2 regions of the Streptomyces yamdrokensis genome follow, and region 2 is predicted to be linked to the other one. Evidence: riboswitches for the same ligand, from Rfam matches in the RefSeq annotation. Region 2 holds a riboswitch; the other holds the start of a gene.

Region 1 (15,423 bases), 4.4 Mb from region 2:
GCGAAGTAGAAGGCCTGGACCCCGGCGACGGCGAACAGTCCGAACCCGGCGAGCAGCGCCGGATGACTGCGCAGCAGTCCCCGGTGGCGCACGGCCAACGGCAGCATGACCAGGGCCGCGCCCGCCACCCGCAGCCACACGACGTGCAGCGGGTCCAGGCCCGCCTCGATCAGCGGCTTGGCGGCGACTCCCGATCCGCCGAAGGCCGCCGCGGACAGGAGCGCGAGGCCGAGCCCGGCGCCCTTCCCACGGGCCTTCCGGGCGTTCCGAATGCTGGCAGAGGTAGGCACCGGCACATGATGCCAGGCGCCGACAGGAGCGTCACCCCTCATGACACCTGGCTCACGGGCTGGACGTGCGGCCCGGGGTCCGGACGGAGGGGAGGAAATCCACTGACGGGCGAACACGGCCCGGCCCTCACCGCGCTCTCAGCCCTTCGGCCCCTCGGTGAGCGGGGTCGCCGGTCCATGCCGCGTCGAGACGGGCGAGGACGTCGCGGTGGCCGATTCCGGCACGCTCGAGCACTTCCACCGCCCGCGCCTGCGGATCCACGATGATCGCCGCGAGCAGGTCCACACCGCGCGCGGACCCGCCATGACGTGCGGCGCGTTCACGGGCGTACTCCAGACCGGCCGCCGCCGGCGGCGAGAACCCGGTGGTCCGCACCACCACCGGAACGGAGCCGGAGCCCTCGACGGAACTCTGCCAGCGCAGGCCGTAGCCGATGCTGCGCTGGACCAGGTAGCCGAGCAGCCGGGCGGTGCGCCGGCCCTCGCCGAGGACCGCGCACACCTCGGCGTCGGACTCCAGCAGCGAGTGCAGCAGATGGGCGGTGTCGATCTGCCGGTCCGCGTCCCTGACCGCTCTGCGGCGGGCACCGCTGACCACCGCTGCCAGCTCCGCACTGAGTCCGGCACCGTGTTCCGCGCGGTGACTGCCCTGTTCCTGGGCCTGGTGGGCCGACGGCCCGGGGGTACGGTGTTGCACGCCTCCCAGCACATCAGCCCCGCGGGTCCGGGGCGTCCCCGGCGGGGAGCATCTTCCCGTCCCACGGGAAGTGGACGCGGAGGGCCGCAATCTCCTCCCTGGGAAGGAGAATCAGCCCCGCTTCCCCTCGGGCCCGCCACGCCACCGCAGACACCGGCCTTGTTCCCCAGCCCCGGCCCCAGCCGTCAGCCTCAGTCGTCGTTGGCGAGGATGAGGTACAGCTTCTTGCGGGCTTCGTTGACGACGGCGAGCGCCTTCTCGCGCTGCTCCTTGGTGCCGGTCTTCCAGACCTGCCCGAATGCCTCCATCAGGCCGAACCCGGCCTGCCGGACCTCGCTCAGCGCCTCCCAGTCGACCCCGCGGGAGGCCTCCTCCCAGGGCGCCTCGGGACCCTCCCCGGCCACCGCGCGACCGGTGTCGGTGAGTGCGAACAGTTTCTTGCCGCCCTCGGACTCACTGACGATCAGCCCCTCGTCCTCCAGCAGCTGGAGGGTGGGGTACACCGATCCGGGGCTGGGCTTCCACGCCCCGCCGCTACGCCCGGCGATCTCCTGGATCATCTCGTAGCCGTGCATCGGCCGGTCCTTCAGCAGAGCCAGGATCGATGCCCGTACGTCACCGCGCCGCGCCCTCCCCCTGGGCCCGCCGCGCCCTCGTCCGCCCCAGGGGCCGTGCCCGAAGCCCGGACCGAAGCCGGGGCCCCCGGGGCCACCCGGCCCGCCGGGACCGAAGGGCCCGAAAGCGGCCCGCCGCCTCTCGAAGTCGCCCCGGCCGCCCTTCGGACCACTGTGACCGTGTCCATGCTCGAAACCATGGGTACGCACCGCAACCACTCCCCATTCCATCATTGACCTGTCGCGATAACTCAACGATATATCGGAGAAAAGGGCAGGGCAACCCCTGCCGTAAGGACGGCCGCGGAATCCGGGCCGGCATCTTTGGATTGGCCTTGGTCTGCGGCTTCGCCGACGTCCTACCGTCAGGGGATGCGCATGCGAATCGTCGACGCCTTCACCGACCGGCCCTTCGCCGGAAACCCGGCCGGAGTCCTGCTCCTGGACACGGACGCCTTCCCGGACGACGGCTGGCTCCAGAACGTCGCCCTGGAGGTCAACCACGCCGAGACCGCCTTCGCGCACCCGCTGCCCGGGGGCGGGGAGGCCGACTGGGCACTGCGCTGGTTCACTCCCGCCGCCGAGGTGGCGATGTGCGGCCACGCGACCCTCGCCGCCACCCACGTCCTGCACACCACCGGCGCTCACAAGGGCCCCGTCCGGTTCTCCACCCGCAGTGGCGTCCTCGTCGCGGCGCCGGCCGAGGACGGCTCCGTGACCATGGACTTCCCCACGGCCCCGCTTACCCCGCTCGACCTGCCCGAAGGGTTCGCCGAGACGCTGGGGGCCGAGCCGCTCACGGCTTTCGACACCGGTCCGCTCGTCGGCGATCTGCTGGTCGAGGTCGCCGACGAGCAAACGGTCCACGCCCTGCGGCCCGACCTCAGAACCCTCGGCGCCCACTCCACGCGCGGCGTCATCGCCACCGCCCGCGCGGAAAACCCCTCCCTGGGCTACGACTTCGTCTCCCGGTGCTTCTTTCCGAACGTCGGTATCGACGAGGATCCCGTCACCGGCAGCGCTCACACCGCGCTGGCCCCCTACTGGTCCGAGCGCCTGGGCCGCACCGCTCTCACCGGCCTGCAGGCCTCACCCCGCTCGGGCCGCGTCCGTACGGAGCTGCGCGGCGAGCGCACCCTGCTGGGCGGACGGGCGGTGACCGTCATCGAAGGCGAGCTGCTGGGCGCCGCCCTGCCGGACGGCGGGATCGCGGGCGGCGGACCGTCGCACTGAGCCGGGCCCGATACGAAACCGGGGACGTACGGCACCATGGCACGTCCCCTTCCCCCCGACCGCTCACGCCGTGGGCAGCCAGTCCACCTTGCCCGCGAGCAGCGCGTACCCCACGAACGCCCCGATGTCGAGCAGCGTGTGCGCGACCACCAGGGGCCCCACCCGGCCCCAGCGGCGGTAGAGGTGGACGAACACCACGCCCATCACCATGTTGCCGATGAACCCGCCGATGCCCTGGTAGAGATGGTACGAGCCGCGCAGTACCGAACTGGTCGCCGTCGCGGCGCCCGGTGACCAACCCAACTGCTCGAGCCGGCGCAGCAGATAGGCGAGGACGATGACCTCTTCGAGGATCGAGTTCTGCATCGCCGAGAGGATCAGCACGGGAAACTTCCACCACACCTCGGGCAGCGCCTCGGGTACCACGGTGAGGTTGAAGCCGAGGCTCCGCATGGCCAGGTAGAAGGCGATGCCGCTGCTGCCGATGGCCGCCGCGACCGCCGCCCCGCGGCCGAGGTCGGACCAGGGCCGGGTGCGGTCGAAGCCGAGGGTGCGCAGTCCCGCGCCCTCGCGGACCAGGAAGTGGGCGACGAGCGCGACGGGGACGAGCGCGCTGGTGATCCCGAAGAGCTGCCAGGCCAGGTCGAGCCAGGGGCGTCCCGGTGCCGCCGAGCCGTTGAGGGTGGCCGCCTGGTCCTTCAGGCCGCCCGGCCGGGTGACCGAGCCGACGAAACTGATCAGCGCGGACACCGCGCTCGCGCCGAGCGACACCGCGAGCACGAGCAGCGTCTCGTCGCGGAGTGTCTTGCGCGTGAGCCGCCGCTGAGGATACGCACCGGCCTCCGGTCCCGCCTCCGCCTGCACACCTGCCTCCACATCACCGAGCTGTCCGACCGGTTCAGTATGAAGGCACCGGTGGAGCGCCCGGCGGGCGGTCCTCAGTCGCCGGTCCCGTGGGCGGGGCTGCGCGGCCGGCCCTCCTTCCCGCTGTCCAGGATCCCCGTCCCGAGTCCCGCCCGCTCGGGGCTCAGTCCGCGGACACCGGTTCCGGGAGCCCCATGGGCCAGGTGTGCACGGGGTCGCCCCGCAGCATCAACTCACGGTAGCGCCGGGTGGTGGCCGCCAGAGCCGCCTCCCGGGACAGGCCTCCGTCCAGCGCCCGGTGGAAGGTCGCTGCCTGCCAGCTCGCCCCGTTCTGCCGGCGCCGGCAGCGTTCCTCGATCACGCCGAGGTACAGGTCCCGGTCCGCGGATTCGATGCCCCACGCGTCCAGCCCCGCCTCGGCCAGCGGCAGCAGTTCGTCGCGTACGAGGGCGACCGCGTCCACTTCGGCCGTACCCCCGTAGCGCCCGCGCCGGGGCCAGGTGAAGCGGGCGTCGATACCGTGCCGGCAGGCGGCGTCGAAGTTGGCGGCGGCGGCCTCGAAGGGCAGCCGGGTCCACACGGGGCGGCTCTCCTCGGCGAGGGCGCGGACCAGACCGTAGTAGAACGCCGCGTTGGCGACCACGTCGACGACGGTGGGTCCGGCGGGCAGGACCCGGTTCTCCACCCGTAGGTGGGGCACGCCGTCGGCGACGTCGTAGACCGGGCGGTTCCAGCGGTAGACCGTGCCGTTGTGCAGGACGAGTTCCGCGAGCGAGGGGGTGCCTCCCCGGTCCAGCACGTCGAGCGGATCCTCGTCGTCGCAGATCGGCAGGAGTGCCGGGTAGTAGCGAAGATTCTCCTCGAAGAGGTCGAACGCCGAGTCGACCCAGCGCTCGCCGAACCAGGTGCGCGGCCGCACCCCCTGTGCCTGGAGCTCGGGCGGACGGGTGTCGGTGGACTGCTGGAACAGCGGCGGCCGGGACTCGCTCCACAGCTCACGTCCGAACAGGAAGGGTGAGTTGGCGCCGACGGCGATCTGGGCGGCGGCAACCGCCTGGGCCGCGTTCCACACGTCGGCGAAGCGGGCCGGAGTGACCTGGAGGTGCAGTTGGACCGAGGTGCAGGCGGCCTCCGGCGCGATCGACTTGGAGGTGCAGCTGAGACGTTCCACCCCCTCGATGTCGAGGGTGAAGTCCTCCCCTCGGGCGGCCACGATCTGGTCGTTGAGCAGGGTGTAGCGATCGACGGCGGAGAGGTTCGAGGAGACCAGGTCGTCGCGGTCGAGCGTCGGCAGAATACCGATCATCACGATTCCGGCGTCCACCTCGGCGGCTTTCCGGTCCGCGTACGCGAGGGAGGTGCGCAGTTCCTCGGCGAGCCGGTCGAATACCCGGCCGTCCAGACGATGTGGAGCAATGTTGACTTCCAGGTTGAACATGGCGAGTTCTGTCTGGAAGTCGCGGCTCGCAATCCGTTCGAGGACTTGCCCATTCAACATTTTGGGCATGCCGTCGGCGCCCGTGAGATTCAATTCGATCTCCAGCCCCATCAGGTTCCTGGGGCGGTCGAACCGCTTCTCCGCCAGGAGTCGCTCCAAGCCCGTCAGACACCTGCGGAGCTTGTCGCGGTAGCGCTGGCGATCGGACAGGTCGAACCCGCCTGCCACCACCTTCTCCCCCATCGAAGCGTTCCTCCTCGTCGGATGGGCGGTCCGATGATCGGCCGCCGGGGTCCTGGTCCACAGAGGAGGATGCCCAGCGGATGCGATCGATAACGCCCCGAACCGCTCTGTCGGCCGCTACGCTGGTCGAGGGTAACCAGTGGCACATTCACGCGGCATGGCCGACGGTGCACGTTACAAGGCGACGGCGAACTCGTGAAAAACGCCGACGACAATAGGCCTACCACTGCACGGCCATTTGTCGAGGTCATCGCCGTACCCCCGGCCGGGAATCGGGATAATTCCCCCGTTTCATCGTCCAAAAGTACCCTTGTTTCGCGGTTCGAAAACGGCTAGCCGAAACATAGTCCGAACACGCATCGTATAAACTCCGTGGACAAGGCAGAAGGTTGGCGCCCACGGTCGAGTGATCCAGCCGACGAGGTGACGTGCGGCATTCCTCACCCCCACCTCTCGTACTCAGACCCCCGGCCCCTGCCTTCCGGCCTTCGCGAGCTGACAGCGCCGTCCGCCCCGCCCTCGCGCCACTGTGCCTTCGAATGAGAGGCGACCCACCATGCCCCTGCATGCCCCCCCGGCCCCCGCGCCCGCACTGCGTTCCGTCCTGACCGCGCTCTCCTCCCCCACCGCGGTCAGCGAGGCCCGAACTCCCTCCCTCCTCGGTGCCGAGGGGCCTGTTTCACCAGAACTGCCGCTGCCCGTGCACGTCCTGGACCGGGTCACCGCCGAGGGCGTGTCCGCGACGCGGCTGGCCGGCTGGCGCTTCCTGATCCGCTGCGGCGACCGGGCGGTGGCCGCGGCGGACACCGTGCTCACTCCCGACGGCTGGGCCTTCTCCCGCTTCTTCGAAGGCCCCTACATCGCCTCCACCGAACTGGCCCTGCGTCAGGCCGAGGCCCTGCCGCAGCCGTACCAGCCCCGGCTGCTGTCGGTGCCCGGCCTCTACATGCTGGCCCTCTGGCTGCACGGCGACCGCACCGCGGACGGTGCCACCGGTCATCCGGCCGCCACCGACCTGCTCGTCCCCCTCGCCCCGGCGCCGCCGGGTATCGCGGCCCACCGGCCGCACCGGGCGGCCGAACTGCTCCCGGTGCTGACCCATCGGGTCGCACCCGGCCGGCTGCTCGGCTCACCCGCCTGACACCTGCCGCACCTCTCGCCTCGCGCGAGCACCCTTCCGTGCTCCGCCGCCGGACCGCCGGCGGCGGGGGACGCGCGCGTCCCGAGGAAGACCGGCATGGCTCAAGCACCCGGGGCAACCAGGACCACGGACCGGAGTAGCCCCATCCGGCTATACCAAACCACCCGAAGTGACAGTGGTGTCGGGCTGAACCGTCCGCCCGGGTGACGCGTCCTCAACCTGTGAGGGGGTGGTGCCGCGAAAATCCTGCGGATCGCCCCCCAAAGGGCAACACTTGTTTCCGACCGGCCTGTCCCGACGGGCCTATCACAACGGGGGGGGCGGCCATGAACGAAGCTTCACGCCGCGGAACTGAAACGACAGCCAGCCCACAGGTCACGCCAGAGCGAAAGATCCCATCCATGTGCCAGCACCAGTCACCGTGCCCCTCAGCCGATTCCGCCGACCGGGAGTCCGCCCGTCTCGTGGCGCACCATCCGGAGCAGGGCTGGAGCCTGCTGTGCAACGGTGTCGTGCTCTTCGAGGACACCGGCGAACTCCTGCCCGACGGCAGCTGCATCGCCCCGCAGCGCCCCCGGAACGCCGTCCAGGTGATGACCACCGCCTAGGACGGGCCAGGGCCCGTCCGCAGAACACCAGGGGGCCGGACCGCGGAATTCCCGCGAACCGGCCCCGACGCACATCCGGGGTTCGTCACACCGCGTGACACCCCGCCCGTGCATGCGTCACCCCTCGGCCGCGCCCGCGGTCAGGCCGCCGCCGAGCCGGCGCTCGGCGACCGAGCAGAGGGCGAGCGCGGGAACCACGGCCAGGACCGGGTACGCGAAGACCCGCGCGCTGTCCGCGGAGTACTGGTCCTGGAACTGCTGGACACCGATGGGGATCGTCCACCAGGTGTCGTCGGTGAACACCAGCAGCGGCAGGAAGAAGTTGTTCCAGCCGGTGACCACGGCGAGCACGGAGACGGTGCCCAGGGCGGGCCGTGCCATCGGCAGCAGCACCCGCCAGAAGGAGCCGAACGGACCGCAGCCGCCGAGCGTGGCCGCCTCCTCCAGCTCTCCCGGGATCTGCCGGAAGAATCCGCGCAGGATGATGACCGTCATCGGCAGACCGAAGGCGGCCTGCGGGAGGATCACGCCGAGCGGGTTGTCCAGCAGGCCCATGGAGCGCAGCAGCAGGAACAGCGGCAGCGCGGCCACCGCGAACGGGAACATCAGCCCCATCGTGAACAGTGTGAACAGCACCTCCCGTCCTCGGAAGGCGAACCGGGCGAAGGAGAACGCCGCCGGCGCGGACACCGCGACCACGATCGGGGCCGTGGCGATCGCGATCAGGGTGCTGTTGCCGACCAGCCGCCAGAAGTCACCGGAGGCCAGGGGGCCGGTGTGGTCGGCGCCGGCCCACGGGGCGGGCAGTCCGACGGAGTTGCCGGAGAGCCGGTCGGTGGACTTGAACCCGGAGAGCACGGCGCAGAGCAGGGGTACGGCCGTCACCGCGCCGACGGCGATCAGGACGAGATGCAGTGGCAGGGTCCGGAAGAGAACGCCGGCGCGGGGGCCGGGGCGCCGCTCCGGAGCCGGAATCGGACACGGAGCCGCCCCCGTCCCCTCCCGCGGACGCTCCCAGGGACGCCGGCGCGGACGTGGACGCGGACTCGCCGGAGACCGAAGGCTTTTGAGGGAGCGTCACTTTCCGCCTCCACGCATGGTCGTGATCGCCCCTTCGAGGTCCCGGCGCAGCACGAAGCGCTGGTAGGCGAGGGCGGAGACGAGACTGATGCCGAACATGACCACACTGATCGCGCCGGCGTAGCCCACCTGGTAACGCTTGAAGCCGTACTGGAACATGGTCACGATCATGGTTCCGGAGTGGTGGTCGGGGCCGCCCTGGGTAATCACCCACACCAGGTCGAACAGCTGGATGGCGCCGATCACCGACAGGAGGATACTGATGCGCAGGGTCGGGGCCGGCAGCGGCAGGGTGACGTTGCGGAAGCGCTGCCAGGGACCCGCGCCGTCGATCAGCGCCGCCTCGGTCGGCTCCTTGGGTATGGAATGAAGTCCGGCCGGGTGGAGCATCACGTGGAAGCCGAAGTACTTCCAGGTCATGACCAGGAAGAGGGTCGCCATCACCATGTCGGGATCGGCGAACCACTCCCCCACGGCCCGGCCGGGGAACCGGTTCGAAACGGCCGATCACGGCGCGGCGACGTCCACCGAGCACGCCGGGGCGCGCCGCATCAGCTCCACCGAGGCGTACGAAATTTTCGGATCATGCGGCGAACCTTACGCGCGGATCCGACGAACCTGACGCTCGGAGGGCACCGGGGACACTCCCCTCATCACCCCCGCACCGCCCGGTTCCACCGCCCGCCCTATCGTGATCGGCATGCAGTCCTACACGATCGGCCAGGCAGCGCGGCTGCTCGGCGTCAGCCCGGACACCGCCCGCCGCTGGGCGGACGCGGGCCGGGTCAACACCCACCGCGACGAAGGCGGACGGCGGCTCATCGACGGGCAGGACCTGGCGGCGTTCTCGGTCGACCTCGCGAAGGCCGGCGCGATCGAGGAGGGCACGCCGTACACCTCGACGCGCAACGCCTTCCCCGGCATCGTCACCGCGGTCAAGCTCGGCGACGTGGCCGCCCAGGTAGAGATCCAGGCGGGCCCGCATCGACTGGTCTCACTGCTGACCCGCGAGGCCGTCGAGGAGCTCGGGCTCGAGGTCGGCATGGAGGCCACAGCCCGGGTGAAGTCGACAAACGTACACATCGACCGCATCTGACACGCGGAAGCGGTCCCGGTCCCACCCGGGCTCCGGCCCGGTCCCACAGGCCAGGTGGGAGGTACGTACGGAGATACGGCGAAGGGCCCCGCCCGGCCGTCCGGCCGAAGCGGGGCCCTTCCACTCCCCGGTAGGAGGTTTTCCCGCAGGTTCCTCCCGCCGCGTCAGTCCTCGTACGCCTCGAGCGGCGGGCAGGAGCACACCAGGTTGCGGTCGCCGAAGGCCTGGTCGACGCGGCGGACCGGCGGCCAGTACTTGTCGGTGGCGCTCACTCCGGTCGGGAAGACGGCTTCCTGACGGCTGTAGGCGTGCTCCCACTCCCCACCGAGCGCGGCGGCGGTGTGCGGGGCGTTGCGCAGGGGGTTGTCGTCCGCGGGCCACTCACCGGAGCCGACCTTCTCGATCTCCGCGCGAATCGCGATCATCGTCTCGCAGAACCGGTCGAGTTCGGCCAGGTCCTCGGACTCGGTCGGCTCGATCATCAGCGTCCCAGCCACGGGGAACGACATCGTCGGCGCGTGGAAGCCGTAGTCGATCAGCCGCTTGGCCACGTCGTCCACGCTCACGCCGGTCGCCTTGGTCAGGGGGCGCAGATCGATGATGCACTCGTGCGCGACCAGCCCGCCGGGACCGGTGTACAGCACCGGATAGTGCGGCTCGAGGCGCTTGGCGATGTAGTTGGCGCTGAGTACCGCCACCTGGGTGGCCCGCTTGAGCCCCTCGCCGCCCATCAGCCGGACGTACGCCCACGAGATGGGCAGAATCCCCGCGGAGCCCCACGGCGCCGCCGAGATGGGCCCGACCCCGGTCTCCGGCCCCGCCTCGGGCTGCATCGGGTGGTTGGGCAGGTACGGCGCCAGGTGCGCCCGCACGCCGACCGGGCCGACGCCGGGACCGCCGCCGCCGTGCGGGATGCAGAAGGTCTTGTGCAGGTTCAGGTGCGAGACGTCCCCGCCGAAGTGTCCGGGCTTGGCCAGCCCGACCAGCGCGTTGAGGTTCGCACCGTCCACGTACACCTGGCCGCCCGCCTCGTGCACGGCCGCGCAGATGTCGGCGACATGCTCCTCGAACACACCGTGCGTGGAGGGGTAGGTGATCATCAGCACCGACAGCTCGTCGCGGTACCGCTCGATCTTCGCGCGCAGGTCGTCGACGTCGACCTCGCCGTCCTCGGCGGTCTTCACGACGACGACCTTCATGCCGGCCATGACGGCGCTCGCGGCGTTGGTTCCGTGCGCGGAGGAGGGGATGAGGCAGACGGTGCGCTGCTCGTCGCCGTTGGCCCGGTGGTAGCCGCGTACGGCGAGCAGACCGGCCAGTTCGCCCTGGGAGCCCGCGTTGGGCTGGAGGCTCACCCTGTCGTAGCCGGTGACCTCCGCGAGCCGGTCCTCCAGCTCGTGGATGAGAGTCAGGTAGCCCTGGACCTGCCCGGCCGGCGCGAAGGGATGCAGCTGTCCGAACTCGGGCCAGGTGATGGGCTCCATCTCCGCGGTCGCGTTGAGCTTCATGGTGCAGGAGCCCAGCGGGATCATGCCGCGGTCCAGCGCGTAGTCGCGGTCGGCGAGCCTGCGCAGATAGCGCAGCATCGCGGTCTCGGAGCGGTGCTGGTGGAAGACGGGGTGCGTCAGGTACTCGTCGGTGCGCAGCAGGGCGTCCGGGAGGGCGTTGCGCGCGGCCGCGTCCAGGGACTCGACGTCGCCCTCGACACCGAAGGCGCTCCACACGGCAGCGAGCCGGTCGCGCGTGGTGGTCTCGTCGCAGGCGATCGAGACGAGGTCGGCGTCGACGGGGTGCAGGTTGACGCCGTTGTCCCGGGCGGCGGCCACGACCTCGGCGGCCCGCCCGGGGACCCGTACGGTCAGCGTGTCGAAGTAGGCGCCGTGGACGATCTCCACGCCGCCGGCCCGCAGCCCCTCGGCGAGGACCGCCGCGTAGCGGTGGGTGCGCCACGCGACGGTCCGCAGCCCCTCGGGGCCGTGGTACACGGCGTACATGCCGGCCATGACAGCGAGCAGTACCTGGGCGGTACAGATGTTGCTGGTGGCCTTCTCACGGCGAATGTGCTGTTCACGGGTCTGGAGGGCGAGCCGGTAGGCCTTGTGCCCGTCCGCGTCGACGGAGACGCCGACGAGCCGGCCGGGCAGGCTGCGTGCCATCTTTTCCTGTACGGCCATGTATCCGGCGTGCGGTCCGCCGAAGCCCATCGGCACGCCGAAGCGCTGCGTCGTGCCGACGGCGATGTCCGCGCCGAGTTCGCCGGGGGACCTCAGCAGCGTGAGGGCGAGCAGATCGGCGGCCACGGTGACGAGCGCGCCCAGCTCGTGCGCCTGGTCGATCACCGGTTTGATGTCGCGTACGGCACCGGAGGCGCCCGGGTACTGGATCAGCACGCCGTTGATCTCGCGCTCGGCCACCTCGGCGGGGATGCCTTCGCTCAGGTCGGCGACGACGACCTCGACGCCGGCCGGCTCGGCCCGGGTCTCGATGACGGCGACGGTCTGCGGCAGCGCGTCCGCGTCGACCAGGAACAGACCCTTCTTGTTCTTGCCCATGCGGCGCGACAGCGCCATCGCCTCGGCGGCCGCGGTGCCCTCGTCGAGCAGGGAGGCGCCGGAGGTCGGCAGGCCGGTGAGCTCGGCGACCATGGTCTGGAAGTTCAGCAGCGCTTCGAGCCGCCCCTGCGAGATCTCCGGCTGGTACGGCGTGTACGCCGTGTACCAGGCGGGGTTCTCCATCACGTTCCGCAGGATGACGGGCGGCGTGAAGGTCCCGTAGTACCCCAGCCCGATCATGGAGCCGAGCACCTCGTTGCGGTCGGCCAGCGATCGCAGTTCGGCCAGCGTTTCGGACTCGGTCCGGGCATCCGGCAGGTCCAGCGCGTCAGCGTTCTTGATCACATCCGGGACCGCGGCGGCCGTCAGCTCGTCGAGCGAGCCGTAGCCGACCTGCGCGAGCATCTTGGCGCGGGCCTCGTGGTCGGGGCCTATGTGACGCTGCTCGAAGGGCGTTCCCTGTTCGAGCTCGGAGAGGGAAATGCGATGGGCGGTCATGTGCGGAGGCCTCCTGGTCCGACGACCTTCGAGGGGCACCGTGGCGGGTGCCCGGACGGCCTCCCCCTCTGTCATCTCAACCTGAGAGCTTCACCGGCTGCCCGGGGCAGCCGGCTTTCACCGTCGGTGAGAGCGGAAGCCGTGGACACCCGCTCTGCTTTCCAGAGTGACCTCGTCCATGCGGTACGTGGGCCTGAGAGATTCCGGGGAGGATTTGCTCCTTCGGCGCCCTCCGGTGGTGCCTGGAGGACTCTCCCGCACGGGGTCAGCAGCCGCTGCCAGCGTACCAGCGGGGGCAAGACCCGGACGTCCGAGTGGCCGCCGGGCCGATTGTGCCGTTTTGTAGTGCTGACGAGTGATGTGCGGAATTGCGACCAGTGGAGGGCCCGTGCAGACCGACATCGATCCGCGCAACCTGATCGGCCGCAAGGCATTCGACCGCAACGGCACCCGGATCGGCACGATCGACGAGGTCTATCTCGACGACGCCACCGGCGTGCCGGAGTGGGCGGCGATACGCACCGGTCTGTTCAGCAGGGACGCCTTCGTTCCTCTGGAGCCGAGCGAGCTGATCGACGGCGGTCTCCACATCCCCTTCGAACGCGCCCTGATCAAGGACGCCCCCGACTTCGGCGTGGGCCGTCATCTCTCCCCGGAGCAGGAACTCCAGCTCTACCACCACTACGGCCTGGACATCTCCGCCCCTCCGCCACTCCCGGACCACGACTTCGGCAAACTCGCCGGCAGCGACGACTCCACCTGACGCCCTCAGTGGCCCCCACGTGCCGTTGTTGTCCCGCCGTCCGGCCTCTGCGGGCACACCCCGCACGGTCCTCGCCCCTGTTCCCCGTCCGGGGCAGCCCTGGGCCCTACCCTCCCGATGGTCCTGGATCCGGGACACCCGCCGCCCCGGCACCAGCCGCTGCCTCCTGGCTGCCCCGGGCACCCCGGCCACTCCCACCGTGCCGACCGTCCCCGGCCCGGCCGTCCCTGCCGCTCGGGCCGTCCGCGCTCTCCCTGTCGTCCCCAGGTCTTCGCTCCACCAACGGCAGCGGATCCGCGGGTTGCAGGGCCGGGTCCCCGTTCCGGAAGGTCCGCACCCGCCCCGGCGCCGACCCGGGCGTCTCGAACCGCACGGTGACCCGCCCCAGGCCACTGCCCTGGACCCACCCATGGCCGTACTCACTGTGCCGTACGTCGTGCCCGGCCGGCCAGCGCCGCTCGGCGACCGCCTGCTGCTGTTCCTCCGAGGGCACGGCCGCCTCCGCCTCCTCGCCCGGCAGCTCCTTCTCCCGCTCCCCCGCCGCCTGTGCGAACAGGTCCTCCTGCGTGTAGTCCGCGAGCCCGCTGACCCCCACGCCCAGCAGCCGCACGCCGCCCGTCGTGTCGACCGAGTCCAGCAGCCGCGCCGCGGCCTCGCGCACCACCGCGGGGTCGTCCGTGGGTCCTCGCAGGGTCTCGGAACGGGTGAGCGTCGAGAAGTCGTACCGGCGCACCTTCAGCACGATGGTCCGGCCCGACAGCCCCGCCACCCTCAGCCGGCGCACACAGCGGTCGGCCAGGCGCCGGACCTCCACCCCGACCCGCACCCGGTCGTGGATGTCCACGTCGTAGGTGTCCTCGACCGACACCGACTTCGTCTCCCGCTCGGCCACCACGGATCGCTCGTCCCGCGCCAGGGACATGGCGTGCAGGGCGTGTCCGTGTGCCTTGCCGAGCAGACGTACCAGCTCGTCCTCCCCTGCCTCGGCCAGTTCCCCGACCGTGTGGATCCCGGCACGCCGCAGGTGGTCACCGGTGGCCGGCCCGACACCCGGCAGGGTCCGGACCGACAGCGGCGCCAGCAGGGCCCGCTCGGTCCCCGGCTCGATCAGCACCAGGCCGTCCGGCTTGGCCTGCTCCGAGGCGATCTTCGCCAGCATCTTGGAGGCCGCCAGTCCCACCGATCCGGTGAGCCCCGTGACCGCCCGGATGTCGGCGCGCAGCTTCGCCCCGGCGAGCCGCGCGGACCGCTCGTCCCAGGCCGCCCCGCCGGCCTCCAGATCCACGAACGCCTCGTCGAGGCTCAACGGTTCCACCAACGGCGACAGCGCCCGCAGCAGCTCCATCACCTGGTCACTGATCGACCGGTACAACGCGAAGCGGGGCACCAGATACGCCGCGTTCGGCGCGAGCCGCCGCGCCTGCGCCATGGGCAGGGCGGAATGGACACCGAAGAGCCGGGCCTCGTACGAGGCGGTGGCGACCACACCGCGCGGCCCGAGCCCGCCCACGACCACGGCCTTCCCGCGCAGACTCGGCTTGGACGCCTGCTCCACCGAGGCGAAGAAGGCATCCATGTCGAGGTGCAGGACGGTGGGCGCGGATCTCACACCTCCGATGCTGCCCTACGCCACTGACAACGCCCCACCCGCCTGCCGTCGGCCCGTACCCACCGCACGGGCAGCGCGGACGGGGCGGGCCACCCCTGCGGCACAACGGCTCATACGGCGCGGTTGCGCCGCCTTGCCAGTTCGTCCGCAGGGTTGGGGCCGATCAGCGTCTCTCCGGTGTCGATGCGCTCCCCGTGCAGCTGCGACAGCGCGCTCTCGACGTCCCGCCACACCACACCCACGGCGATCCCGAAGATTCCCTGGCCGCCCTGGAGCAGGGCATGGACCTCGTCGGGCGTGGAGCACTCGTAGACCGTGGCGCCGTCGCTCATCAGCGTCATGCGCTCCAGGTCGTGGAAGCCCCCCTCCCGCAGGTGCCGGACGGTGGTCCGGATGTTCTGCAGCGAGACACCGGTGTCCAGGAACCGCTTGACGATCTTCAGGACGACAACGTCCCGAAAGCTGTACAGCCGCTGGGTCCCCGAGCCATGGGCGGGCCGCACACTCGGCTCGACCAGTCCCGTGCGAGCCCAGTAATCCAGTTGCCGGTAGGTGATGCCGGCGGCCGCGCAGGCCGTGGGGCCGCGGTAGCCGATCTCCTCGGACGCCATGGACGTCGTCGCCCCTCCGCTGCTCGGCACGGCCGCCGGTCGCTGCGGAGCAGGATCGGCCGGGCTGCCGTGATGGGCATACGCCC
Region 2 (15,423 bases):
ACCGTCGAGCGCCGCTGCCACGCGCGGGGCGCCCGCCAGTGGTACCGCAGCGCCAGCAGCCGCAGCACGAACGCCGTGATCACGGCGAGGGTGCCGGTGAGCGCGTTCAGCGTGTCGAACCGGATGCACAGCGCGACCATGGTGGCGCCGACGAGCGCCGGCACCGCGTAGAGATCGCGGTCCCAGCGCAGCAGCGAGGGCACCTCGTTGGCGAGCACGTCCCGCAGTACACCCCCGCCCACCGCGGTGGCGAGACCCATGCAGGCGGAGGCGGTCAGGCCGAGCCCGTAGTCGTACGCCTTGGTGGTGCCGACGACGCAGAACAGGCCGAGCCCGGCAGCGTCGAAGAAGTTGACGGCGTTCTGGATGCGCTCCACGTGCGGGTGGAGGAAGAAGACCAGCACCACGGCGAACAGCGGGGTGACGAAGTACCCCAGGTCCGTGAAGGCGGCGGGCGGCACCGCGCCGATGACCACGTCGCGGAAGAGACCGCCGCCGAGGGCGGTGACCTCCGCGAGTACGGCGATGCCGAAGACATCGAGGTTCTTGCGCACGGCCAGCAGGGCGCCCGAGATCGCGAAGACGAAGATGCCGATCAGGTCGAGCGTGTGCAGGAGGGACGGGCTGAAGAGTTGCTGAAGCACCCGTACATTCTTACCCGGCAGGAACCCCTCGCCTTACAAAACAAGGCGAGGGGTGAGACGAACGTACTGTCCGTGGAGGTGCGAACCGGTCCGGGCGGGCACCGGACGACGCCCCGAAGGGTTCCCGGAGCACCGGACGGTTCCGCCCCGTCCGGTGCTCCGGGAACCCGGGAAGTACGGCGGTCCGTCAGTCGGTCCCGGCCGGACCCTTGCCGGACGCGTCCGGCCCCGTGGCGTCGTGGCCCTTCGCGACGGCGTCGGCCGGCGGGTCGCTCGGCACCTCGGCCACTGCGGGCACCTTCTCCTTGACCACCGCGGCGTCCGGCTTGGTCGTCGAGTCGGCCGGCAGGAGCGCGGCGGGAACCTCCGCTTCGCCCTCGGCCCGCTCCGCCACCACGTCCTCGGTCTCCGTGACGGCCTCGATGCCCGTCGGCCGGGTCCGCGTCAGCTCTCCCGACGCGATCTCGGCGGTGTAGTGGCAGGCCACCCGGTGACCGCCGCCGACGTCCCGCAGTTCCGGCCGCTCGGTCGCGCACCGCTCCGCCTGGGCCCAGGGGCAGCGGGTGTGGAAGCGGCAGCCGGTGGGCGGGTTCGCCGGGGAGGGCAGGTCACCGGTGAGCAGGATGCGCTCGCGGCGGTCCTCCACCTCCGGGTCCGGCACCGGCACGGCCGACATCAGGGCCTTGGTGTACGGGTGCTTGGGCTCGGCGTAGAGCGTGTCGCTCGGCGCCTCCTCGACCAGCGAGCCCAGGTACATCACGCCGATGACGTCGGAGATGTGCCGGACGACCGCGAGGTCGTGGGCGATCACCAGGTAGGTCAGGCCGAGTTCCTCCTGGAGTTCCTCCAGCAGGTTGACGACCTGGGCCTGGATCGACACGTCGAGCGCGGAGACCGGCTCGTCGCAGATGATCACGTCCGGCTCGAGGACCAGCGCGCGGGCGATGCCGATGCGCTGGCGCTGGCCGCCGGAGAACTCGTGCGGGTAGCGGGCCAGCGCGTTGGAGGGCAGGCCGACCCGCTCCAGGATCGCCTTGATCTTCTCGCGGCGCTCCTCCTGGTTCTTGCCGATGCCGTGGGCGACCATGCCCTCGGACAGGATCGACTCGATGTTCTGCCGGGGGTTGAGCGAGCCCAGCGGGTCCTGGAAGACCATCTGGAGCCGGCGCCGGAAGCGGCGCATCTCCTCGCTCGGCAGCTTCGCCAGGTCGGTGCCGTCCAGGACGACCGACCCCTCGGTGATGTCCACCAGCCGCAGCACCGACCGCCCGAGGGTGGTCTTGCCGCAGCCGGACTCGCCGACCAGACCGTAGGTCTCGCCGGCCTCGACCTTCAGGGACACCCCGTCCACCGCGTAGACGTGCCCGACCGTACGGTCGAACAGCACGCCCTTCTTGATGGGGAAGTGGACCTTGACGCCGTCCAGTTCGAGCAGGCTCATGCGGGGACCTCCTCGGCCTTCGCGTCGTCGAGTACGGGGTTGACGCACCGCACCTGGTGACCGGCGGCACGCGGCTCGGCGAGCCGCGGGGTGCCGGTCAGGCAGCCCATCTCGTACCGGTCGCAGCGCGGCGCGAAGGCACAGCCGTCGGCCCAGGCGACACGGTCGTTGATGGAGCCGCGGATGGGCTTGAGGGACTCGCCCCGGGGGGCGTCCAGGCGCGGGATGGAGCCCAGCAGTCCGTGCGTGTAGGGGTGGGTGGGGTGGGCGAACAGCTCGCGGCGCCCGGCGGACTCCACGGCCTTGCCCGCGTAGAGCACGTTGACCTCGTCGCAGAGGCCTGCGACCACCCCGAGGTCGTGGGTGATCATCAGCAGGGCGGTGCCCTCCTGGTCCACGAGTTCCTTGAGCAGTTCCAGGATCTGGGCCTGGATCGTCACGTCGAGGGCCGTGGTGGGCTCGTCGGCGATGAGCAGGCTCGGGGCGCAGGCCACCGCCATGGCGATCAGCGCGCGCTGGCGCATACCGCCGGAGAGCTGGTGCGGGTACTCCTTGAGCCGCCGGTCCGGGTCGGGGATGCCGACCCGGTCCAGCAGGTGGGCGGCCTCCTTGCGGGCGGCCTCCCCCTTCATCCCGCGGTGACGCTCCAGGATCTCGGTGACCTGCACGCCGATCGGCACGACCGGGTTGAGCGAGGACAGCGGGTCCTGGAAGATCATCGCCATCCTGCTGCCGCGCAGGTCGCGGCGGGCGGACGGGCTCATGGTGAACAGGTCCGTGCCGTCGAATTCGGCACGGCCGCCGACCGTGACGCCCTTGTGGGGCAACAGGCCCATCAGAGCCAGGGAGGTGACGGACTTTCCGCAGCCGGACTCGCCGACCAGGCCCACGACCTGGCCCTGGTCGACCGAGAAGGAGACGCCGTCGACCGCCCGGGACTCCTTGCGGCCGCGGCCGCCGAAGGTGACGGTCAGTTCGTCGACAGTGAGCAGAGACATGGTGGTTCAGCCCCTCAGCTTCGGGTCGAGGGCTTCCCGCATGGCCTCGCCGAGGAGGGTGAAGCCGAGGGCGGTGATGATGATGCCGACGGCGGGGTAGACCGCCATCATCGGCGCGTTGTCGAAGAAGCGCTGCGCCTGGGCGAGCATGACGCCCCACTCGGGGATGGCCGGGTCGGGGTTGCCCAGGCCCAGGTAGGACAGGGCTGCGGCCTCGATGATCGCGGTGGCCAGGGAGAGCGTGGCCTGCACGATCACCGGGCTGAGCGAGTTGGGGATGATCTGCGAGACCACGATGCGCCGCTTGCGCACACCCAGGGACTTGGCCGCGAGCACGTAGTCCGCGCCGCCCTGCGCCAGCATGGAGCCGCGCAGCAGCCGGGCGAACACCGGAATCTGGACGACACCCACGGCGATCATCACGGTGGTCAGCGACTGCCCCATGACGGCGGCCACGGACACGGCCAGCAGCAGCGAGGGCAGCGCCAGCATCATGTCGATGAAGCGCATGATGACGGAGTCGATCCGCTTTCCGGCATCACCGCCGAGGGTGGCGGCGGCTCCGGAGACGCCGCCGATCAGGAAGCCGACGGTCAGGCCGATGAACGTGGAGACGACACCGACGAGCAGCGTCTGGCGGGCGCCGACCAGCATGCGGGAGAACATGTCCCGGCCGAGGTGGTCGAGCCCGAACCAGTTGTCGCCGCGGGGGCCTACGAACTCGCCCCGGTTGGGGAAGACCTCGCCCCGCCAGGTCTGGGCCGTCGGGGAGTACGGGGTGAGGTAGGGCCCGACGATCGCGACGAGGACGAACAGGGCGATGACGACGGCGCCGATGATCGCCATCTTGCTGCGCTTGAGCCGGCGGAAGGCTTCCCGCCACAGGCTGGCGCCGGAGCTGGTCTCCTTGGTCGCGGTCAGTTCCGCGAGGCGCTGGATCTTGTCGGTCTTGGTGGCGACGCTCACGTCAGTGCACCCGCACTCTCGGGTCGATGAGGCTGTACGCCACGTCCACCAGCAGGTTGATCAGGACGTACACCAGCGCGATGAACATGATGAACCCGACGAGCACGGGGTAGTCGCGGCCGTCGATCGCGGTCCGGATGAAGGAACCGATGCCTCCGAAGGAGAACACCGACTCGGTCAGGACCGCCCCGGACAGCAGGGAGCCGGTGAGCAGGCCGACCGCGGTCACCACGGGGAGCATCGCGTTGCGCAGCACGTGGCGGCCGCGCACGACGCTCCGCTTGAGGCCCTTGGCCTCGGCGGTGCGGACGTAGTCCTCGTCCTGGACCTCGAGGACGCTGGCGCGGGTCATGCGCACGATGACGGCGAGCGGGATGGAGGCCAGCGCGACGGAGGGCAGGACCAGGTGCATGATCGCGTCCCAGGACGCGTCGAGTTCCCCGGTCAGGACGCCGTCGAGGACGGCGAATCCGGTGACGTTCGTGGCGTTGATGCCGGTGTCCAGGCGCCCGTAGCTGGGGAAGATCCCCAGCTCGACGGCGAAGATCTGCTTGAGGATCAGGGCCAGGAAGAAGACCGGGATGCAGATGCCGATGAGCGACCCGGAGACGGCGGTGACGTCGAGCCAGCCGCCGCGGTTGCGGGCGGCGAAGTAGCCGAGCGGGATACCGACGGCCACGGCGATGATGATCGCCAGGAGGGACAGCTCCACGGTGGCGGGGAAGCGCAGGACGAACTCGTCCCACACCGGCTGTCCGGTCTGGGTGGAGGTGCCCAGGTCGAGTTCGGCGATGCGCTTGAGGAAGCGCCAGTACTGGACATAGACGGGCTGGTCCAGTCCGAGCGCGCGGTTGATGCGCGCCACTTCGGCCTCGGTGGCCTTTTCCCCCAGGATCGCTGAGGCGGGTCCGCCGGGCAGCCGGTCGAGCCACAGGAAGAGCAGAACCGACAGGCCGAGCAGCGTGGGTATGAGCTGGAGCAGTCTTCGTACGACGAGACGCAGCACCCCGCATGCCCCTTTCTTACGTGATGTGTGACATGAACGGACCCGCCCGGCCGCCGAGTTGCGACGGCCGGGCGGACCCAGTGTGCTTGGGTGGTTACTGCTCGCCTACTTGAACGAGGTCTCGGCGAAGATCTCCTGCGTCAGCGGGGAGACGTTCGGCGGGTTCACGTTCTTGGCGAAGGCGATGGCCGGCGGGGAGGACGAGACCGGGACACCGGGCAGGTAGTCCATGATGACCTCGTTGGCCTTCTTGTACGCGGCCACGCGCTCGTCGTGGTTGCCGAGGGTCGAGCCCTCGTTCACGGCCTCGAAGACCTTCTTGTTCTTGAAGCCCCACTGCTTGTCGTACCCGGAGAACCAGGTGCCGATGAAGTTGAAGCCGTCGTTGAAGTCACCGGTCCAGCCGAGCATGTGCAGGTCGCAGGAGCCCGACTCGGTGGCGTCCAGGTAGTCCGGGGCCCACTTCATCGCCTTCGGCGTGACGGTGATGCCGGACTTCTCCAGGTCGGCCTTCATCAGCTCGAACAGGTCCTGCGGGGCAGGCATGTACGGGCGGGTGACCTCGGTCGGGTAGCAGAAGTCGACCTTCAGCTTCTCCTGACCGGCCTTCTTGAGGAGCTTCTTGGCCTCGGCGGTGTCGTACGGGTACTGCTCGACGTCCTTGGAGTAGCCCTCGACCGTCTCGGGCATGAACTGGTCGGCGACCTTGCCGCCCTCGGGCAGCTGGGTCTTGACCAGGTTCTCCCGGTCGATCGACTGCGCGATGGCCTGGCGGACTTCCTTCTCCTTCAGCGCGGGGTTGGCCTCCTGGCTCATGCCCACGTAGAAGAGGTTGAAGACGCCACGGGTCGGGACGCCGTAGCCCTCGTCCTCGAGGGTCTTGACGTCCGCCGGAGCGACGAGGTCGTAACCGTCGATGTCACCGGCCTGGAGCGCCTGACGGCGGCCCTCTTCGGTGTCGATGGTGCGGAAGACCAGGTTCTTGATCTTGGCCTTGTCGCCCCAGTAGCCGTCGAAGCGCTCAAGGGAGACTTCCTTGTTGCCCTTGTTCCACTTCGTGATCTTGTACGGGCCGGTACCGGCGACCGTGCCGGCCTCCTGGCTGTACTTGGGGTACGTGATGGCGTCGCCCTTGGCGGAGGCGTCCTGCTTCTTGTACGCCTCGAGGGCCTTCGGCGAGTGGATCGCCAGGGCCTGGAGGGAGAAGCCGCCGGGGAGGTTGGCGGAGGGCTCCTTGACCTCGATGACGGCGGTGTTCTCGTCCTTCGCGGTGCAGGACTTGTAGTTCGCCTCGGGCGTTTCCTTGTCCTCGTTCTTCGCGAAGCCGCCCATGATGGACTGCCAGTAGTACGAGACCGCGCTGGACTGGTAGGTGCCCGTCCAGTTGAACCAGTGGTCGTAGTTGGCGCAGACGGCCTCGGCGTTGAACGCCTCGCCGTCGTGGAACTTGACGTCCTTGCGGAGGTCGAAGGTCCAGACGGTGCCCTTGTCGTTGCTCGACCACTTCTCGGCGAGGCCGCCGACGAGCTCGCTGCCGCCCGACTCGTGCTCCAGAAGCGCCTCGAAGGCCTGCCGCGTCACACGGAAGGTTTCACCGTCGCTGGCCAGGGCAGGATCGAGGGAGCCCGGGTCACCGGCGCCGGCGAAGACGAAGGTGTCCTTCTCGCCGCCGCTCTCGTTGTCACTGTCCCGTTCGCTGGAGCAGCCCGTGGCGATCAGACCGACCGCCACCGCGGCCGTGATCGCCCGAGCGGCTCGGGACTTGGGTATGCGCATATTGGGGCCACTCCGGGTCCGCTATGTGGATGCATCTTGACCGGCCGAACACTACAGACGTTCACAGCGAGTCGAGAACAGTCCGGATAGCGGTGATACCTAGCTGAGATCTGAACAGTTGACATAAGGGACTCTTCAGGCGTCCCCCCGTCATGAATTAACCGTTCGGACACATCTGACGCATCGTCAGTAGCCTCGAAAAAAGCGTCAGGCGGCGTGAAGAACGGGTGAAACCGCAGGTGACAGGCGGTTGACTGGTCATAGCTGAGTGCACATGGCCGAAAATCTGACGTGAAATCAGCACCCGAGGGCGGAGCCGCCGCCCTTCGCCGGCAGGTGCGTCCATCCCGCGGGCACCGTCACGCTGAGTCAGCACAGGGGTGTGCGGCCGGGTCCTTCCGGACCTGCCTCTCACGCATACGCCCCGGTCAGCGCCGGGGCCCGACCGGCGGATCAGGTCGGAGGTGACTGGCGGTATCTCTCCAACCGGGCCGAGCGGGTGCTAACGCGCGGGCGGGTAGCCGGGAGAGGCGGCGGCGCCGTGCGCCTCTCGGTCGTAGAACGGGCGGGCGTTGGCGCGCAGCCACATCGCGACCGGGTCGTGTTCGTCGGACATCGCGACGGTCGACACCAAAAGCCCGTCCGGGACCGCGCCGAGGGACTGCCGCATCATCGCGCGCACCGCGTCCACGGCCGGCGGCGACGTGTCGTACACGTCCAGGCCGACGGCGAGGTACGGGGCGCCGAGCGACGGCTGCACCCAGGCTCGGCGCAGCGAGCGGACGGCGGGGGTGCGGTGCGCGTTCTGCGCTATCAGGGCGTAGAACTGCGGGATCTCGATGGCGGGTTCGGACAGCCGCAGGGGCCCGGCGGGCTGCCGGTCCAGCCCGGTGGCGAGCCGGCGCAGATCCAGCCAGGGGATGCCGAGGCCGCCGCCCGGGGCGTGCGGATTGAGCCAGAGTCCGTAGCGGTCGGGGTAGAGGGCACGGGCGGCCTCGACGCCGTCGACGACCTCGTAGGACCGGTTCCAGCCACTGGCGGACAGCTCCTGGGCGGAGGTCACGCAGGGCGCGTAACCGAGGCCGTCGACCTCCATGTTCCCGTACTGGGCGTCCGGGGAGCCGGCCTGGCCGTGCCACAGCAGCATCCAGACGTGACCGGAGGAGGGTGTCGCGAGCGCGCGCAGCAACGCCTCATAGGCGTCGTAACGCCCGGGTGTCACCTGGCGCAGCATGTGCTCGACCTGCCCGGCCGCCGCGGTGCCAGCGCTCACTTTGTATCGCCCCTCCGTACCACCCGTACAACACCCTCGCCCGAGCCAATGAACCTAGCTTAAGCGCCTGACGGCGCCGGGGAGCTCCGCCGGTGCGCGACCGGCCCCCGGCAGCACCGCGCCCCCTCAGCGCTGCCATTGGCAGAAGGGGCGGACGCGGTCGCGCATCCACTGGCCGACCGGGTCCTGGGCCACGTCCAGAAGGACGAGGTTGACGGGCCACCTCACCGGCTCGCGGCCCAGCGCGCGGCCCAGCGCGTCCATCGGCGCGGCCCTCAGGTCGCCCTCCGTCCGGGACAGTTCGGCGGGGGCCAGCTCGACGCCGACGAACAGCACCGGTTCGGCCGTCTCGATCTCGGCGAGGCAGCGGCGGGCGGTGGTGACGACGCCGAGGGCCTCGAACTCCGCGGAGGCGGCGGCGAGGAAGTCCACCGGGTCGTCCTGCCAGTCGGGTTCGAACAGCTTGACCCGGCCGCCGCTCGCGGGGCCGTCCAGCGGGCCGCGTCCGGCGCGGCACAGGGCGGCGACCGCGGGGGGCGGCAGCGGGATGCCGACCACTCCCCCGGGATTCACGGCGATCCCGGCCTGCGGCGGCAGACCGCGCGCGAACTCCACCGCGGGCGCGACGGTGAACGACATGTGGGTGCCGACGACCTGACGGAACTGTTCCTCGGAGCTGAAGACCGGTACGTACGCCTGGCCGTCGATCTCCGTCGTGGGCAGGTCCAGCGGGCCGCTGTCCGGTCCGCCGCCGTTGGGCAGCGGTATCCACAGGTAGCTGCGGCCCAGCACCTCGATGATCCGGCCGTCGGCCGAGGGGACGCCGAGGGAGGCGGAGAGCGCCTCCTCCAGCTCGTTGCCTGGCCATCCGCCGTGCGGGTGGGGGTGAGTCTGTGCCGGGAAGTCCGCGGAGAAGCCCGCCGGGAAGTCCATCTGCCTACCGCCTGCCTGGAACCACTGCTGTGGCTGGAAAGGCTAACCGCTGCCGCACCCCGGCGTGCGGCCCGTCCACCGGCAGGCCGGCCGCCCGTGGCGCCACCGGCCCGTGATCAGTCCGTGAACTCGATGCGGTGCAGCGCGTCCGCCGCGTCGCGGTCGGCCAGGACCGCCGATCCGCAGCCCGCGGGCAGGTCGCCGCGCGCCACGGACGTCAGCAGCCGGTCGATGGCGGTGCGGTGGCGCCGGAAGGCGTACCGGGAGACCCCGCGACCGCGCTCGCGCTGGCCGTCCAGGGCCTGCTCCGGGGGGACGTCGAGCAGCAGCAGGTGCAGGACCGCGCCCCTGCGGCGGGCCTCGCGGGCCAGCCAGCGGCGCACCCAGGCCTGCGTGCCGCAGTCGTGGACGACGACGCCCTCGCCGGTGCGCAGGGCGCGCCGCAGTCCGGCGTAGTGGGCGAGGCGGACCAGGGGCCGGTACACCGCGTACGGCAGGAGGCGCGGCGCGGCGCGGTCCCAGCGGTCCCGGGTGTCCTGCGAGTCGATGCGGGTGCCGCGCGCCGCGCGCCGCATGAGGGTGGACTTGCCGCTGCCGGGCAGTCCGGTGACCACGACGAGGTCGCGGGGGCCGAAGAGCAGGGCGTGCGGGCTGCGGCCGGCACGCTCGCGCAGGTCGCGGACGACCGGCGCGGGCAGGGTGGCGCAGGCGTCCCTGGCCGAGGGGGCCTGCTGCTCGGGCAGCGTGACGCCCGTGGTGGTGGCGTACGCCGTGGCCTTGTTCACCGTAAGTCCTCCCCTGGGGGCGGTCCGACCCTGTGACCAGGTACCGGACCATTTCCCCGCCGAGTGTAAAGAGACGGTAACGCCGAGGGCTTCCGGATTCCTTCCCTTTCCCGATACAGACCTGTCACAGCCGTCCGTGAACACCCGGGCACCCTGCGCTTCCTCTCAGAAGGGTCCCCCTGCCGCGGCCCGGCGATGCGTGCAATGATGAGCGCGCCAACTGCATACCGGCCGTTCGAATCCGCGCGGGAGAGTCCCCGGCACCGTTGCCGTCGGGGCGCCGAAGGAGCAAGTCCCTCCCTTGAATCTCTCAGGCACCGTTACCGCGTGGGCGAGGCACATCTGAAAAGCGGGCCGCCGCGCGTGTTCACCGGCGGCTCCACCCAAGGTGCAAACCGTGGTCGTCCCCTGCGCGGGCGGTCATGGCGAACCTCTCAGGTTCCGATGACAGATGGGGAGGAACGACCTCGCCCGTCCTGCCCTGGGAGACCGACCGATGAGCAGTACCGAACCCCGCCGGACCGCACTGGACGCCCTGCATCGTTCGCTCGGCGCCACGATGACCGATTTCGCCGGCTGGGACATGCCCCTGCGCTACGGCTCCGAACGCGACGAGCACAACGCCGTGCGCACGAGGGCCGGTCTCTTCGACCTCTCCCACATGGGCGAGATCACCGTCACCGGCCCGCAGGCGACGCAGGTCCTGGACCACGCGCTGGTCGGCAACATCGGGACCGTCAAACCCGGCCGCGCCCGCTACACCATGATCTGCCGTGAGGACGGCGGCATCCTGGACGACCTGATCGTCTACCGGCTCGAGGACACCGGGGCCGGTTCCCCTCACGCCGGTTCTCCTCACTACATGGTGGTCGCGAACGCCTCCAACGCCCAGGTGGTGCTGGACGCGCTGGTGGAGCGGTCGGCCGGCTTCGACGCCGAGGTCCGTGACGACCGCGACGCGTACGCGCTGCTCGCGGTGCAGGGCCCCGAGTCCCCCGGCATCCTCCAGTCCCTCACCGACGCCGACCTCGACAACCTGAAGTACTACGCCGGGCTGCCCGGCACGGTCGCGGGCGTTCCCGCGCTGATCGCCCGTACCGGCTACACCGGCGAGGACGGCTTCGAGCTGTTCGTGAAGCCGGAGCACGCGGTCGGGCTGTGGCAGGCGCTGACCGAGGCGGGTGAGGGCGCAGGGCTGGTCCCGTGCGGGCTGTCCTGCCGGGACACGCTGCGGCTGGAGGCGGGCATGCCGCTGTACGGCAACGAGCTGAGCACCTCCCTGACGCCGTTCGACGCCGGGTTCGGCCGGGTGGTGAAGTTCGAGAAGGAGGGTGACTTCGTGGGCCGCGCCGCCCTGACCGAGGCCGCCGCCCGCGCCGAGCGGACCCCGCCCCGCGCCCTGGTCGGCCTGGTCGCCGAGGGCCGCAGGGTCCCGCGCGCCGGGTACGCGGTGGTCGCCGGCGGTGAGGTGATCGGCGAGGTCACCTCCGGCGCGCCCTCCCCGACGCTGGGCCGGCCGATCGCGATGGCGTACGTCGACGTGGCGCACGCGACGCCGGGCACGGAGGGCGTCGGCGTGGACGTCCGCGGCAGCCACGAGCCGTACGAGGTCGTGGCACTGCCGTTCTACAAGCGGCAGAAGTGACACCTTCGTAGACGGTCCCGGCGCGGCCTTCCGGGCTTTCGCACGTCGGGGTACGGCGGTACAGGGTGCCGTACGACGGCGCAGGTCGCCGTAGTGTCCGACTCATCAGCACATCCCCCGCCCACAGGAGAATCCAGATCATGAGCAACCCCCAGCAGCTGCGTTACAGCAAGGAACACGAGTGGCTGTCGGCCACCGAGGACGGTGTGTCGACGGTCGGCATCACCGAGCACGCGGCCAACGCGCTCGGCGACGTCGTGTTCGTCCAGCTTCCCGAGGTCGGTGACACCGTGACCGCGGGCGAGACCTGCGGCGAACTGGAGTCGACCAAGTCGGTCAGCGACCTGTACTGCCCGGTCACCGGCGAGGTCACCGAGATCAACGAGGACGTGGTGAACGACCCGTCGCTGGTGAACTCGGCCCCCTTCGAGGGCGGCTGGCTGTTCAGGGTGCGGACCGGCGAGGAGCCGGCCGACCTTCTCTCCGCCGCCGAGTACGACGCCTTCATCCAGGGCTGAGGAGGCCGTAGCCGCATGTCGCTTCTGAACACCCCGCTGCACGAGCTCGACCCCGACGTCGCCGCCGCGGTCGACGCCGAGCTGCACCGCCAGCAGTCCACCCTCGAGATGATCGCCTCGGAGAACTTCGCCCCGGTCGCGGTCATGGAGGCCCAGGGCACGGTCCTCACCAACAAGTACGCCGAGGGCTACCCCGGCCGCCGCTACTACGGCGGCTGCGAGCACGTCGACGTGATCGAGCAGATCGCCATCGACCGGGTCAAGGAGCTGTTCGGCGCCGAGCACGCCAACGTGCAGCCGCACTCGGGCGCCCAGGCCAACGCCGCCGCGATGTTCGCGCTGCTCAAGCCCGGTGACACGATCATGGGCCTGAACCTCGCGCACGGCGGGCACCTGACCCACGGCATGAAGATCAATTTCTCCGGCAAGCTCTACGACGTCGTGGCCTACCACGTCGGCGACGACGGCCGGGTCGACATGGCCGAGGTCGAGCGGCTGGCCAAGGAGAGCAGGCCGAAGCTGATCGTCGCCGGCTGGTCGGCGTACCCGCGGCAGCTGGACTTCGCCGAGTTCCGCCGGATCGCGGACGAGGTCGGCGCGTACCTGATGGTCGACATGGCGCACTTCGCCGGTCTGGTCGCGGCGGGCCTGCACCCGAACCCGGTCCCGCACGCCCACGTCGTCACCACGACCACGCACAAGACGCTCGGCGGCCCGCGCGGCGGCGTGATCCTCTCCACGGCCGAGCTGGCCAAGAAGATCAACTCCGCGGTCTTCCCCGGCCAGCAGGGCGGTCCGCTGGAGCATGTGGTCGCGGCGAAGGCGGTCGCCTTCAAGGTCGCGGCGTCCGAGGAGTTCAAGGACCGCCAGCGCCGCACCCTGGAGGGCTCCCGCGTCCTGGCCGAGCGCCTGGTCCGGGACGACGTCAAGGCCGTGGGCGTGGACGTGCTGTCCGGCGGTACGGACGTGCACCTGGTCCTGGTCGACCTGCGCGACTCCGAGCTGGACGGACAGCAGGCCGAGGACCGGCTCCACGAGGTCGGCATCACCGTCAACCGCAACGCGATCCCGAACGACCCGCGGCCGCCGATGGTCACCTCGGGTCTGCGGATCGGTACGCCCGCCCTGGCCACCCGCGGCTTCACGGCCGAGGACTTCGCGGAGGTCGCGGACGTGATCGCCGAGGCGCTGAAGCCGTCCTACGACGTCGAGGCGCTCCGGGCGCGGGTCACGGCTCTCGCCGAGAAGCACCCGCTGTATCCCGGTCTGCAGTAATTTCGTACGCTTTCATTCGTACGGACGTCCGGGGCGCCGCGCACACTGGGTCAGTGAGCGCGGTGCCCCGCACCATGCACCGCACACGCGACATCCCCTCTCCGGTCCCTCTCCGACCTCACCTTCGGTCCACCCCCTGCCCGGCGGACAGCGGCGTCCGCCGAACCCCTAGGAGTCCTCCCGTGGCCCTCTCGGTCTTCGACCTGTTCTCGATCGGTATCGGGCCGTCCAGCTCGCACACGGTCGGCCCGATGCGGGCTGCCCGCATGTTCGCCCGGCGGCTGCGCAACGAGGAGCTGCTGGACCCGGTCGCCTCGGTCCGCGCGGAGCTGTACGGCTCGCTCGGCGCCACCGGACACGGCCACGGCACGCCCAAGGCGGTGCTGCTCGGCCTGGAGGGCGCCTCGCCCCGCACGGTGGACGTGGAGACGGCTGACGAACGGGTGGAGAAGATCAAGGACGGCGGCCGGATCCGCCTCCTCGGCGACCACGAGATCGCGTTCTCCTTCGACGACGACCTCGTACTGCACCGCCGCAAGACGCTCCCGTACCACGCGAACGGCATGACCCTGTGGGCCTACGACGCGTCCGGCGCCGAGGTGCTGTCGAAGACGTACTACTCGGTGGGCGGCGGCTTCGTCGTCGACGAGGAGGCGGTGGGCGCGGACCGCATCAAGCTCAACGACACGGTCCTGAAGTACCCGTTCCGCACGGGTGACGAGCTGCTGCGCCTGACCCGGGAGACGGGCCTGTCCATCTCCGCGCTGATGCTGGAGAACGAGCGCGCCTGGCGGAGCGAGGAGGAGGTCCGCGAGGGGCTGCTGGAGATCTGGCGGGTGATGCAGGCGTGCGTGGCGCGCGGCATGTCCCGCGAGGGCATCCTGCCGGGCGGCCTGAAGGTGCGCCGGCGTTCCGCGAACACGGCACGCAAGCTGCGCGCGGAGGGCGACCCGAAGGCCCTCGCCATGGAGTGGATCACGCTCTACGCGATGGCCGTGAACGAGGAGAACGCCGGCGGCGGCCGGGTCGTCACCGCACCGACCAACGGCGCGGCCGGCATCATCCCCGCCGTCCTGCACTACTACGTCAACTTCGTCCCCGGTGCCGACGAGGAGGGCGTGGTCCGCTTCCTGCTGGCGGCCGGTGCGATCGGCATGCTGTTCAAGGAGAACGCGTCCATCTCCGGCGCCGAGGTCGGCTGCCAGGGCGAGGTCGGCTCCGCCTGCTCGATGGCGGCGGGCGCCCTCGCCGAGGTGATGGGCGGCTCGCCGGAACAGGTCGAGAACGCCGCCGAGATCGGCATGGAGCACAACCTCGGCCTGACCTGTGACCCGGTCGGCGGCCTGGTCCAGATCCCGTGCATCGAGCGCAACGGCATGGCCGCGGTGAAGGCGGTCACCGCGGCACGGATGGCGATGCGCGGCGACGGGTCGCACAAGGTGTCCCTGGACAAGGTCATCAAGACCATGAAGGACACCGGCGCCGACATGTCCGTCAAGTACAAGGAGACCGCGCGGGGCGGGCTGGCGGTGAACATCATCGAGTGCTGAGGGGACGGGGCACGACGGACGGCGTATGTTGTCCTGGCTGGTCGGGTTCCGTTCCGGGCATGGGGTCCGGGCGCGGGGTCCGGTGTTCTGTTGGGGGTTGGAAACAATGGTCGCTGGTCGTGTGGTGCGGTTCGACGCCGTACGGGGTTACGGGTTCATCGCTCCGGAGCACGGCGGGGAGGATGTCTTCCTCCACGTCAACGACGTGCGGATTCCGGAGCATCAGCTGCGTCCCGGAGTCACCGTGGAGTTCGAGATCGAGGAGGGCGACCGGGGGCTGAAGGCCTCGGGCGTGCGGCTGGCCCAGGGGCCCGGCCCGGTGTCCTCCGCCGGGGTGGGCCGCCATCCGGACGGCGACGACTCACTGTGCGACGTGCTCACCGCCGAGGAGTACCTCCAGGAGGTCACGGAGGTCCTGCTGTCCGCCGCGCCCACACTGACCGGCGAACAGATCCTCCAGGCGCGTCGCGGGCTGCTGCAGTTCGGCAAGACCCACGGCTGGTGCGACGGGTGAGACGGGCCGGCCGGACGGGTCGGTGAGGCGCGGCCCGGCAAGGACCGGGACCGCCGTCCGGGAGCCCGCGTGGCCGTCCGCGCCGATGCCTTCGTACCT

The links. Region 2 has a riboswitch for glycine ahead of gcvT (glycine cleavage system aminomethyltransferase GcvT). Riboswitches for the same ligand answer to the same signal wherever they lie in the genome.
Region 1: it holds a riboswitch for glycine, as region 2 does, so the genes downstream of both, gcvP (aminomethyl-transferring glycine dehydrogenase) here and gcvT (glycine cleavage system aminomethyltransferase GcvT) in region 2, are expected to answer to the same signal.

The regions. Positions count from the first base shown of each region.
Region 1 covers NZ_CM132679.1:1,135,673-1,151,095, forward strand. Annotated here, with positions in the region: gene ACWZEH_RS04370 (EamA family transporter) at 1-296, opposite strand, end outside; gene ACWZEH_RS04375 (Clp protease N-terminal domain-containing protein) at 418-987, opposite strand; gene ACWZEH_RS04380 (PadR family transcriptional regulator) at 1,179-1,832, opposite strand; gene ACWZEH_RS04385 (PhzF family phenazine biosynthesis protein) at 1,974-2,834, shown strand; gene ACWZEH_RS04390 (CPBP family intramembrane glutamic endopeptidase) at 2,898-3,698, opposite strand; gene ACWZEH_RS04395 (glutamate-cysteine ligase family protein) at 3,862-5,379, opposite strand; gene ACWZEH_RS04400 (hypothetical protein) at 5,936-6,520, shown strand; gene ACWZEH_RS04405 (DUF5999 family protein) at 6,922-7,128, shown strand; gene ACWZEH_RS04410 (carbohydrate ABC transporter permease) at 7,246-8,103, opposite strand; partial or broken gene ACWZEH_RS04415 (carbohydrate ABC transporter permease) at 8,206-8,679, opposite strand; gene ACWZEH_RS04420 (TOBE domain-containing protein) at 8,909-9,304, shown strand; gene gcvP (aminomethyl-transferring glycine dehydrogenase) at 9,469-12,354, opposite strand; glycine riboswitch at 12,526-12,622, opposite strand; gene ACWZEH_RS04430 (PRC-barrel domain-containing protein) at 12,743-13,117, shown strand; gene ACWZEH_RS04435 (DNA polymerase IV) at 13,224-14,726, opposite strand; gene ACWZEH_RS04440 (MerR family transcriptional regulator) at 14,837-15,423, opposite strand, start outside.
Region 2 covers NZ_CM132679.1:5,491,037-5,506,459, reverse strand. Annotated here, with positions in the region: gene ACWZEH_RS24555 (trimeric intracellular cation channel family protein) at 1-644, opposite strand, end outside; gene ACWZEH_RS24550 (ABC transporter ATP-binding protein) at 832-2,085, opposite strand; gene ACWZEH_RS24545 (ABC transporter ATP-binding protein) at 2,082-3,083, opposite strand; gene ACWZEH_RS24540 (ABC transporter permease) at 3,090-4,049, opposite strand; gene ACWZEH_RS24535 (ABC transporter permease) at 4,051-5,055, opposite strand; gene ACWZEH_RS24530 (ABC transporter substrate-binding protein) at 5,161-6,831, opposite strand; gene ACWZEH_RS24525 (enhanced serine sensitivity protein SseB C-terminal domain-containing protein) at 7,334-8,065, opposite strand; gene ACWZEH_RS24520 (enhanced serine sensitivity protein SseB) at 8,231-9,037, opposite strand; gene ACWZEH_RS24515 (AAA family ATPase) at 9,154-9,822, opposite strand; glycine riboswitch at 10,059-10,158, shown strand; gene gcvT (glycine cleavage system aminomethyltransferase GcvT) at 10,319-11,467, shown strand; gene gcvH (glycine cleavage system protein GcvH) at 11,608-11,985, shown strand; gene glyA (serine hydroxymethyltransferase) at 12,001-13,260, shown strand; gene ACWZEH_RS24495 (L-serine ammonia-lyase) at 13,443-14,810, shown strand; gene ACWZEH_RS24490 (cold-shock protein) at 14,917-15,324, shown strand.